One region of the Streptomyces sp. NPDC091209 genome, then DNA from elsewhere that is predicted to be linked to it. Evidence: riboswitches for the same ligand, from Rfam matches in the RefSeq annotation. Region 1 holds a riboswitch; each other region holds the start of a gene.
The links. A riboswitch is a leader RNA that binds a small molecule or an ion and turns the genes downstream of it on or off. The one in region 1 is predicted to bind cobalamin.
Positions count from the first base shown of each region.

Region 2: linked by a shared signal. The riboswitch ahead of ACIQRL_RS00355 (cobalamin biosynthesis protein) and the one ahead of ACIQRL_RS20530 (ribonucleoside-diphosphate reductase subunit alpha) in region 1 are both predicted to bind cobalamin.
Region 3: linked by a shared signal. The riboswitch ahead of ACIQRL_RS24590 (CbtB-domain containing protein) and the one ahead of ACIQRL_RS20530 (ribonucleoside-diphosphate reductase subunit alpha) in region 1 are both predicted to bind cobalamin.

Region 1 covers NZ_JBIVVR010000006.1:512,529-516,375, forward strand. The annotation lists gene ACIQRL_RS20530 (ribonucleoside-diphosphate reductase subunit alpha) at 1-1,657, opposite strand, end outside; cobalamin riboswitch at 1,791-1,940, opposite strand; gene ACIQRL_RS20535 (GNAT family N-acetyltransferase) at 1,993-2,511, opposite strand; gene mctP (monocarboxylate uptake permease MctP) at 2,613-3,847, opposite strand, start outside.
Region 2 covers NZ_JBIVVR010000001.1:68,464-72,310, reverse strand. The annotation lists gene ACIQRL_RS00360 (cobyric acid synthase) at 1-1,184, opposite strand, end outside; gene ACIQRL_RS00355 (cobalamin biosynthesis protein) at 1,181-2,140, opposite strand; cobalamin riboswitch at 2,246-2,389, opposite strand; gene ACIQRL_RS00350 (hypothetical protein) at 2,526-2,744, opposite strand; gene ACIQRL_RS00345 (anion permease) at 2,765-3,847, opposite strand, start outside.
Region 3 covers NZ_JBIVVR010000008.1:278,547-282,393, reverse strand. The annotation lists gene ACIQRL_RS24595 (enoyl-CoA hydratase/isomerase family protein) at 106-1,194, shown strand; cobalamin riboswitch at 1,358-1,504, shown strand; gene ACIQRL_RS24590 (CbtB-domain containing protein) at 1,545-1,766, shown strand; gene ACIQRL_RS24585 (CbtA family protein) at 1,788-2,549, shown strand; gene ACIQRL_RS24580 (histone-like nucleoid-structuring protein Lsr2) at 2,827-3,042, shown strand; gene meaB (methylmalonyl Co-A mutase-associated GTPase MeaB) at 3,166-3,847, opposite strand, start outside.

The sequences.
Region 1 (3,847 bases):
CCGCGGAGGCCTCGTAGGACGCGAGCATGATGCGCTCGGCGATCCGCGTGGACAGCGCGCGGGCCTGCGGCGAGTCGAAGGGCAGCCGCAGCTTGAAGAAGACGTCCTGGAGACCCATCGCGCCGAGGCCCACCGGACGCCACTTGGCGTTGGAACGGCCCGCCTGCTCGGTCGGGTAGAAGTTGATGTCGACGACGCGGTCGAGGAAGGTCACCGCGGTGCGCACGGTCTCGTCGAGGCGCTCCCAGTCGATGTCGTCGCCGACCACGAACGCGCCGAGGTTGACCGAGCCCAGGTTGCAGACCGCCGTCTCGCCGTCGTCCGTGACCTCCAGGATCTCGGTGCACAGGTTCGAGGAGTGGACGGTGTGGCCGGGCTCCGCCGTCTGGTTGGCGGTGCGGTTGGCGGCGTCCTTGAAGGTCATCCAGCCGTTGCCGGTCTGCGCGAGGGTGCGCATCATGCGGCCGTACAGGTCGCGGGCCGGGATGGTCTTCTTGGCGAGGCCCGCCTCCTCGGCCTTGCGGTACGCGGCGTCGAACGCGTCGCCCCACAGGTCGACCAGCTCGGGCACGTCCGAGGGGGAGAAGAGCGACCAGACGCCGTCCTCGTTCACCCGGCGCATGAACTCGTCCGGGATCCAGTGCGCGAGGTTCAGGTTGTGCGTACGCCGGGCGTCCTCACCGGTGTTGTCGCGCAGTTCCAGGAACTCCTCGATGTCGGAGTGCCAGGTCTCCAGGTACACCGCGGCCGCGCCCTTGCGCCGGCCGCCCTGGTTCACGGCGGCGACCGAGGCGTCGAGCGTCTTGAGGAACGGGACGATCCCGTTGGAGTGCCCGTTGGTGCCGCGGATCAGCGAACCGCGCGACCGGATCCGGCTGTACGACAGTCCGATGCCGCCCGCGTGCTTCGACAGGCGTGCCACCTGGTGGTAGCGGTCGTAGATGGAGTCCAGCTCGTCCAGCGGGGAGTCCAGGAGGTAGCAGGACGACATCTGGGGGTGCCGCGTACCGGAGTTGAAGAGCGTGGGGGAGGAGGGGAGGTAGTCGAGGCGGCTCATGAGCCGGTAGAGCGCGGCGACTTCGTCCACGGAGCGGGCCGTGTCGTCCTCGGCGAGACCGGAGGCCACCCGGAGCATGAAGTGCTGGGGCGTCTCGACGACCTTGCGGGTGATCGGGTGCCGGAGCAGATAGCGGCTGTGCAGCGTGCGCAGCCCGAAGTAGCCGAAGCGGTCGTCGCCTTCGGTGTCGATGAGCGCGTCGAGGCGGGCCGTGTGCAGCCGGACGAACGCGGCCGTGCGGTCGGCGATCAGACCCTCGCGATGGCCGACGGCGACCGACTCGGAGAAGGTCGTGACGCCCTGGGAGGCGGCCTCCGCGGCGATGCTGATCGTGAGCAGGCGGGCGGCCAGCCGGGAGTAGGCGGGGTCCTCGGAGATGAGACCCGCGGCCGCCTCCGTGGCCAGTTCGCGCAGCTCGGCCTCGTCGGCGCGGGCGGACCGGCCGCGCAGCGCCGCGGCGGCGACCCGGCCGGGGTCGGCGTCGGTGAGGTCGGCGGTGAGATCGGTCAGGGTCCGCAGCAGCGCGGTTCCGGGACCGTCGGTCTCCACCCGGGCCTGCTGCGCGGTCACTGAAGCCGGATCGGCTGGCGCGATGGTCACGTGGGGATCTCCCTCGCTCGGCACGGGGCCCGGCGGGGGAGGAGCGGGGCACACGGGAGCGCTTCAGGGCAGCACGCACCGCGTCCACCGGCCCATTCCGCGAGGCCCGGACGTCGTCGGCACCCGGGCCGGACGGCCGGGGCGCGCTGTCGGCAGGTCCTCGGACTGACGCGAGTACGGGCACGCCGAAACGCGAACACGCACAAGTACACCGTTGCGGGACAGTTCCGGATTTGCACCGGATTCCCCTGCGGCGACAGCGACCATGAGCATACATCTTGTGCCGGGCTCCGGGAGTGCCCCCACATGTTGTGTCGGGTCGGTGTCCGCGAGCACTACGGAGCGTGCTGGAGTGCCAACTCGTAGGTGAGCAGCCGGATGTCGTCGAGCCCCGGAAGCGGGTTCCAGTCGCGGTCGGGGGTGCGGGTGAAGCCCAGGCGCTCGTACACGCGGTGGGCGCTGTGCATGGAGCCCTGGGTGGACAGTACGACGCGGGTACAGCCCTCCACGGCCCGTGCCCGCTCGACGCAGGCGCGCACGAGGGCTTCCCCGGCACCCCGGCCCCGTGCCTCGCGCGCGACCGCGAGCATCCGGAGCTCGGCCTCCCCGGCGCGGGCGAAGTCCGCCATGGGGCTGCCGTCCGCCACGAAGGTCACGCTGCCGAGCACCCGGGCCCCGTCGACGGCGACCAGTACATCGGCGACGGCCGCGCGCCCCGCGACGTCCCGCAGTTTCTCCAGGTACGCGTCGCTCTCCCCGAAGTCGAGCAGCTCGTCCCCGAGATAGACCCGGGCCGCGATCTCGCCGACGGTGGGGTACTCCTCGGGCCGTGCCCGCCTGATGACGATGTCCATGCGGGCGAGTGTGCCCGAGCGGCACGGCGACGGGCCGCCGGTTTTCCTCCGGCGGCCCGTCGTACGGCGCTGTCGCGTCGTTCGTTCCTGGTTCCCGATGGCTAGTGGCTCGCGTCCGCCGTGGCCGGCGGGAGCTCCGTCTCGACTCCGGGGTCTCCCGCATCGGCCGTGTAGTCCTCGGGCGAGGTCTCGTCGACACCGTCCGGGGCCTTGAACGCCCTGAGGGCGAAGGTGAGGACGACGGCCACCGCCACGTTCAGGACGAACGCCGTCAGGCCGAGGTAGCCGATCTCCCCGATGCCGGGGATCTCCTTCGAGCTGCCGCCGAAGTGCTTCTGGGTCGGCGAGGCCACCCCGTAGGCGGCGATCGTGCCGTAGAGCATGCCGACCGCCCAGCCGCTCAGCAGCGCCCAGCGGTGGAACCAGCGGGTGAACAGTCCGCCGACCAGCGACGGGAAGGTCTGCAGGATCCAGATGCCGCCCAGCAACTGGAAGTTGATCGCGACGGTCCTGTCCATGGTCAGGACGAAGACCAGCGCGCCCAATTTCACCAGGAGCGACACCAGCTTGGAGACCTGGGTCTCCTGGCGCGGGGTCGCGGCCGGGTTGATGAAGTCCTTGTAGATGTTGCGGGTGAAGAGATTCGCGGCCGCGATCGACATGATGGCCGCCGGGACGAGCGCGCCGATGCCGATCGCGGCGAAGGCCACACCGGCGAACCAGTCGGGGAACATGTTCTCGAAGAGCTGGGGGATGGCGAGCTGGCCGTTGGTGACCTTCACGCCGGCCGCGATCGCCATGAACCCGAGCAGGGCGAGCAGGCCCAGCATCAGCGAGTACAGCGGCAGGATCGTGGTGTTGCGGCGGATCACCTCCCGGCTGCGGCCGGACAGCGTCGCGGTGACCGAGTGCGGATACATGAACAGCGCCAGCGCCGAGCCGAGCGCGAGGGTGGCGTACGTCCACTGGCCCGCCTCGGCGGGGACGAGTCCCCCGGCGCCCGCGGCCGTGTACTTGGCACTCGCCGCCTTGAAGATCTCGTCGAAGCCACCCAGCTTGATCGGGATGTAGATGATGGCCACCGCGATCACGATGTAGATCAGGGTGTCCTTCACGAATGCGATCAGGGCCGGGGCCCGCAGACCCGAGGAGTAGGTGTACGCGGCCAGCACGCCGAAGGCGATGAGGAGCGGCAGGTCCTTGACGAACCAGTTGGTGCTCTCGCCGCCGCCCACGCCCATCACGTCGAGGACGGCCTGGATGCCGACCAGCTGGAGCGCGATGTACGGCATGGTGGCCAGGATGCCGGTGACGGCCACGGCGAGGGACAGGCTCT
Region 2 (3,847 bases), on a different contig from region 1:
AACCGCACGCGGACGGGCAGCAGTCCGAGCCCCTCGACGTGACCGGCGCGCGACTCGACCTCGTCCTCGATGTGCTGTCCGAGGATCTGGTAGCCACCGCAGATGCCGAGCACGGGACGCCCCTCGGCGGCCCGGCGCGCGATCGCGTCCGCGAGGCCGCGCTCGCGCAGCCACTGGAGCGCCTTCACCGTGCCCCGGGTCCCGGGCACGACGACCAGGTCCGCGTCGGCCAGTTCCTCGGCCCGGTCCACGAACCGCACGACGACGCCGGGTTCGGCCGCCAGCGCGTCGGCGTCGGTGAAGTTGGACATCAGCGGGATCGCGCAGACGGCCACCCGCAGGATGTCCGCGCCGACGGGGGAGGAGACCGCCGACTCCCGGACCGCCCCGCGCAGCGAGACCCTCAGTCCGTCCTCCTCGTCGATGCCCAGACCGTGCTGGAAGGGCAGGACGCCGTAGGTGCGCCGCCCGGTGAGGCCGTGCAGCATGTCGAGCCCGGGCTCCAGCAGGCTGACGTCACCCCGGAACTTGTTGACGAGGAACCCGGCGACGAGCGCCTGGTCCTCGGGGGCCAGCAGCGCGACCGTCCCGAAGAACGAGGCGAACACACCGCCCCGGTCGATGTCACCGACGACGAGCACCGGAAGCCCCGCGTTGCGCGCCACTCCCATGTTCACGATGTCGGTGCGCCGCAGATTGATCTCGGCCGGACTGCCGGCTCCCTCACAGATCACCGCGTCATACGTGCCCCGCAACTGAGCCAGACAGTCGAGGACGGTGCCGAGGAGTGCTTCCTGACGCCCTCCGCGCAGCCGTTCCCCGCTCGGTCCGGCGCCCGACAGCGGCTCCCCGGCGGGTCCGGACGCCCCGAAGAACCCGCGCGCGCTCATCTCGCCGACCGGCCTGCCCATCAGGACGACCTGGCTGGTGCGGTCGCTGCCCGGCTTGAGCAGCACCGGATTCATCAGCGCGGTCGGTTCCACGCGGGCGGCCTGCGCCTGCATGGCCTGCGCCCGCCCGATCTCGGCGCCCTCGCGCGTCACGAACGAGTTGAGGGACATGTTCTGCGCCTTGAACGGCGCGACCTTGACGCCCTGGCGCACCAGCCACCGGCAGATCCCGGCGGTCACCACGCTCTTGCCCGCGTCCGAGGTGGTCCCGGCGATCAGCAGCCCGCCGCTCATGCGGTGCGCCCCTTCCTGGTGAGCCGAGCCGTGAGCAGCACCCGTCCGGCGGCGCTCACGCCGAGCGCGAGCCAGCCGACGCGCCGGGAGAGCCGTACGGCCCGTTCGATGTCATGGGTGTGGACGGCGCGCCCCGCGGCATTGAGCACGGGCCGGTGCTCGACGCGTCCCCCGTACGAGAGGGTGCCGCCGAGCCGTACGCCGAGCGTGCCCGCGAAGGAGGCCTCCACGGGCCCGGCGTTGGGGCTCGGATGCTTGCGGGCGTCCGCGCGCCAGGCGCGCACGGCCCCGCCCGGGTCGGAACCGGCCACGGCCGCGAGGACGGCGGTCAGCCTGGCTCCGGGCCAGCCGGCGACGTCGTCGAGCCGGGCCGAGGCCCAGCCGTAACGCCGGTGCCTGGGGGACTTGTGCCCGACCATGGCGTCGAGCGTGTTCACGGCGCGGAAGGCGACGAGTCCGGGCACACCGGCGACGGCGCCCCAGACCAGGGCACCGACGACGGCGTCCGACGTGTTCTCGGCGACGGACTCGACGACGGCCCGCGCGATCCCGTCGGCGTCGAGCGCCTGCGGATCGCGGCCGCACAGATGCGGCAGCCGCTCCCGGGCCGCGTCGATGTCACCGGCCGCGAGCGCGCCGCCGATCGCCCGCGCCTCGCGGCCGAGGGAGGTTCCTCCGACGACGGTCCAGGTGGCGGCGGCGGTCAGCGCGACGGAAGCGGTGCGTGAGGTACGTACGGAACGACTGGCGAGCGCGGCGAGTCCGGTGGCACCGCCCACGCAGACAGCCGTGTGCAGCGCACCCCACCCGCGGTGGTCGCGCCACAGGGTCCGCTCCACGGACGCGGCGGCCCGCCCGAACGCGGCGACCGGATGCCCACGGCGGGGATCGCCGAGCAGCAGGTCGCCGAGGAGGCCGGCGGCGGCGCCGTACGCGAAGACGCGATCGGCACGCACGGGGTCAGCCCGCGATCGGGTGGAGTGGAACCCTCGTACTCAGCGGATCGGGCAACGGGCAGCCGCGCATGGCGATATGTCCTCACTCAGGGTGTCCACGCCCTGGTTCGACGAGACCGGCGGTGAGAGTTCCTGGCTCCCGGGGAGTTACTTCCCCGATGACAGTGGCGGGACCGCGCCGGATTCGCACCGGCTTCCTCTCATGCCGCCGTACTTGGCTCCGGCAGTCCACCACGGGGTGAGAACGGCCGTCAACTGGCTGTTGACCTGCGGGGGGACAGTGTGCGCAGGCCCACATACGCGTGGGGTGCGGGACGGTGATCCGTCCCGCACCCCACGCGCGGTACCGCTCGGCGCAACCCTGTTTCGGGCCGCTTGTGCCGGGTTACTTGGTGATGATCAGGGAGATGCCGTACGCCACCGCCGCGGCGCAGGCCGCGAAGCAGACGTACGCGCCGGTGGCCGCCGCGACCGCGGAACCACCCTGGGCCGACTCCTTCTTGGAGAGGCCGGCGACACCGAGGGTGAAGAGGGCGACGAGGCCCACGGTCACTCCGAGACTGACCCCGAAGACGGACCCGAGGGCTGACCAGTCGATGTTCATGCTGTTTCTTCCTTCGGTTCTCAGGCCACGGGGGACGGCGCGGACGGGCTCGCCGTGGGTTCGGCGGGAGCCGGGATGGTGGCCGTGAGCTCCTCGGCCACGGTGCCGGCCGGGGGCGGGGTGACGGCGGCGATGGCCGTGGTCACCACACCGGCGGGCTCTTCGGCGTCGTTCACGTTGTTGTGGTCGATCACCTCGCGGCGCGAGCGGCGCCAGATCGCGAGGCTGGACGCGACCAGGAAGACGGCGACGAGTGCGGTGCCCCAGGCGCCGAATCCGGTCACCCACTCGGCGAGCGCGCCGACCAGGGCGGCGGCGGGCAGCGTGAGGACCCAGGCGACGACCATCCGCTTGGCGGTGGACCAGCGGACCACACCGCCCTTGCGGCCGAGGCCGGCGCCCATCACGGAACCGGAGACCGAGTGCGTGGTGGAGAGGGAGAAGCCGATGTGCGAGGAGGCGAGGATGACCGTGGCCGCGCTGGTCTGGGCGGCGAAGCCCTGCTGCGGCCGGAGGTCGGTCAGGCCCTTGCCCATCGTGCGGATGATGCGCCAGCCGCCCAGGTAGGTGCCGAGCGCGATGGCGAGACCGGCGGACAGGATGACCCAGACCGGCGGGTTGGAGTCCGGAGCGACGGCGCCACCCGCGACCAGGGCCAGGGTGATGATGCCCATCGTCTTCTGCGCGTCGTTGGTGCCGTGGGCCAGCGAGACCAGGCCCGCGGAGGCTATCTGGCCGGCGCGGTAGCCCTTCTTGGTCGCCTTGGTCTCGGCGTCACCACTGAGCTTGTACGACAGCCGGGTCGCGAACATCGCGGCGAGGCCGGCGACGATCGGGGCCGCGACCGCGGGCAGGAGCACCTTGCCGACCAGGACGTCCCCGTGCACGGCGCCGGTACCGGCGGAGGCGATGGTGGCGCCGACCAGGCCGCCCATGAGGGCGTGCGAGGAACTGGACGGGAGTCCGACGAGCCAGGTCACCAGGTTCCAGAGGATCGCGCCGACGAGCGCGGCGAAGATCACCTCCGGCTTGATCCCGGATTCGTCGACGAGGCCCTTGGAGATCGTGTTGGCGACCTCCACCGAGAGGAAGGCGCCGACAAG
Region 3 (3,847 bases), on a different contig from region 1:
ACCGTAGCGAGAAGATCGTCGTGACCCGCGAAACCGCCGGACCCCGGAAGGAACCAACGAGATCATGCACGTCATCGTGGCCCGCGGACTGACGGAGGCTCTCGGATGAGCGGCACCGAGGCACCCGCCGCCGAGGAATCCGTCCTGGTGCACACCGACGGACGGGCCGGCCACCTCACCCTCAACCGGCCGAAGGCGCTGAACGCCCTGAACCACGCGATGGTGCGCCGGATCGACCGGGCGCTCACCGCCTGGGAACACGACCCGGCCGTCGAGACCGTCGTCATCACCGGCGCCGGGGAGCGCGGGCTGTGCGCGGGCGGCGACATCCGCTTCGTCCACGACGACGCGCGCGACGGGGACGGCACCGCGTCCGCCGCGTTCTGGCGCGACGAGTACCACCTCAACGCCCGCATCGCCCGCTACCCCAAGCCGTACGTGGCGGTCATGGACGGCATCGTCATGGGCGGGGGCGTCGGCGTCTCCGCGCACGGAAGTGTCCGGGTCGTCACCGAGCGCTCACGCGTGGCCATGCCCGAGACCGGCATCGGCTTCGTCCCCGACATCGGCGGCACCCATCTCCTCGCCCACGCCCCGGGCGAACTGGGCACCCATCTCGCCCTCACGGGTGCCTCGATCGGCGCCGGCGACGCACTGCTGTGCGGCCTCGCCGACCATTACCTGCCGTCCTCGTCGCTCAGGCAGTTCACAGCCGACCTCGCCGCCCTCCCGGTACCGGAGGCCCTGGCCCGCCAGGCGCAGCCGGCACCCCGGGGCGAGCTGGCGGAGCGGCGGGAGTGGATCGACGCCTGCTACAGCGCCGACACGGTCGAGGAGATCGTCCAGCGACTCCTCGCGGTGGGCGACCCGGCGGCGAAGGAGTCGGCGGAGACCCTCCTCGGCAACTCGCCCACGGCCTTGAAGGTCACACTGGCCGCCCTGCGCCGCGCCCGGCGGCTCGGTTCGCTGGAGCGCGTTCTGGACCAGGAGTTCCGCGTCTCCTGCGCCGCGCTGTCCGCCCCCGACCTGGTCGAGGGCATCCGGGCCCAGATCATCGACAAGGACCGCGACCCGCACTGGTCCCCGGCCACGCTCGCCGAGGTCACCGACGCCGACGTCGAGCGCTTCTTCGCCTCGCTGGGCGAACGTGAGCTGGGGCTCGCCGACCCGGGCGCGGCGACGGTGAGCGACTGAGGTCGGGCGAGCGGGAGGATCGGGTCCACGGCTGAACGAAGCGCAGCCGCCGGGCAGTTCTTCGGGCATCGTCCGAAACGGCACCCGGTGACCCGCTGTTCACAGAGGACCCGCCGACCTGGGACGAGAGGAAGATCACCCCAGGTGGCGCGGTCTTGGCCAGGTACGCGGCACGCGGTACGGTCGGTCCGATATTGATGACGTCAAGACGGAAGCCGGTGGAAATCCGGCACGGTCGCGCCACTGTGAACGAGCCGCTCCAGCCACGCTGGGCGCCCCGTGAGTCAGACCCGTAGGCGTCATCCTGTGCACCACCGAGATGGGACGCGAACTCCCGAGGAGGTCCTGCCATGGCGCAGACCGTCGCTCAGCCGACAGCCACCACCCCCGCACTTCCCGCCAAGCTGCCGCTGACCGCGATAGCTCCCTGGGCGGTCTTCTTCGGCATCCTGATGCTGGTTCTGCTGTACTTCGTCGGCGCCGAACAGGGCGCCACCTCCGTCGTCTCCGGCGAGGACGTCCACGAGTGGGTGCACGACGCCCGCCACCTGCTCGGTTTCCCCTGCCACTGACGCGAGGGACGACACACGCTCATGAACTCCGCAACGGTAAGAAACCTGCTCGTGCGAGGCATGCTCGCCGGCCTCGCGGCCGGTGTACTCGCCCTGGTCGTCGCCTACTTGCTCGGTGAACCGACCGTCGACAGCGCGATCGGCTTCGAGGAGGCCCACGCTCCAGCGCACGGGCACGAGGTCGAACTCGTCTCCCGCAGCCTCCAGTCCACCGCCGGCCTCGCCACCGGTGTCCTGGTCTACGGCATCTCCTTCGGCGGCATCGCCGCGCTCGCCTTTTGCTTCGCACTCGGCCGCGTGGGCCGCTTCAGTCCGCGCGCGACGGCGCTCCTGCTGTCCGGGACCGCGCTCCTCGCCGTGTACGTCGTGCCGTTCCTGAAGTACCCGGCCAATCCGCCGTCGGTGGGAGACCCCGACACCATCGGCAAGCGGACCACGCTGTACTTCCTGATGATGGTGCTCAGCGTGCTCCTGGCCGTCGGCGCCACCATCCTCGGCAAGCGCCTCGCGCCCAGCCTGGGCACCTGGTACGCCACCGTCACCGCGGTGGCCGCCTTCGCCGTCCTGATCGGCCTGGCCTACGAGTTCCTGCCCGTGATCAACGAGGTGCCCGGGGACTTCCCGGCCACCCTGCTGTGGCGGTTCAGGCTCTCCGCGCTGGCCATCCAGGCCACCCTGTGGGGCGGATTCGGCCTCGTCTTCGGCGAGTTGGCCGAGCGCATGCTCAACCCCCGGCCCGCGGCGGTCCCGTCCGGGCGGCGGTCGGTTCCGGCCGCGAACTGAATCCGTCGGGACACGAGAAAGCCCCCGGATGCTTCCGGGGGCTTTCCGGACGACGATGGTGGCGAGCCGCTCGCGGCCGGCCGGTGCTCCTTGCCGTCCTCGGTAGCGAAATCGATACGGCGCTCGATGGCGTCGAGCAGGGCGACCTGACCGCCTACCACGTTCTCCGATCGCTGCGGAGCGTGACGGTCTCTACGGGACGTTTCTGGACACGCTCAACGGAACCATCGGAACGTGGGCTGATGCACACGATCCCGAGGAGGGTGTATACGCCTCGTTGTCCGCTTTCTTCCAAGAGGCGGCGGACCGGCTGGAAGGGGTGTCCTCGGGAGACGGGAGAGGCCCCGGCAAGTCCGCTGGAACCCGTAAGCTCGATCCCCGTCCGGAGGACGAGCCGATACGCATGTGGGCACGCACCAACGGCTATCTGGTAAATGATCGGGGAGGTATCCCTGCGTCCATCCGCGAGGCTTACGAGGCAGCACAGAGGTGAGCACAGGATCCGGCCTGCGCCGGGTCCGGCCGTGAACGCGAACACGGGCGGTGACCGGGCTCAGCCCCGTCACCGCCCGTGCGGTTCAACTGCCTTCGCCCTGCCACCGCCCGAGCGGCCGGCTCAACGGGCTTCGCCGCCGAAGACCTTCAGAATGCGCTCCGCCGCGAGCGTGGCGGTCAACCCGCCCTCCCGTACCTGGCGTTCGAGGTCGGGGGTGATGGCCCGTACGGCCTGATCGCTGTGCAGGCGGCCGAGGAGTTCGTCGCGGACCATCGTCCAGGTCCAGTCGACCTGCTGGTCACGGCGCTTGTCGGCGAGACGGCCCGTCGAGTCGAGGAGCGTGCGGTGCTGCTCCAGGCGGTCCCAGACGGTGTCAAGACCGGCCGATTCGCGGGCGCTGCAACTCAGCACCGGAGGCGTCCAGGCCGCGTCCCTGCCGTGCATCAGCCGCAGGGCGCCCGCCAGTTCGCGCGCGGCGGACTGCGCGTCGCGCGCGTGCGGACCGTCCGCCTTGTTGACGGCGATCACGTCGGCCAGTTCCAGGACGCCCTTCTTGATGCCCTGCAACTGGTCCCCGGTGCGGGCCAGCGTCAACAGCAGGAAGGAGTCGACCATGTTGGCGACCGCGGTCTCGGACTGGCCGACCCCGACCGTCTCCACCAGCACCACGTCGTAGCCGGCCGCCTCCATCACCACGATCGACTCGCGGGTCGCCTTGGCCACCCCGCCGAGCGTTCCGGCGGTGGGGGAGGGGCGGATGAAGGCGGCCGGGTCCACGGCGAGGCGCTCCATCCGGGTCTTG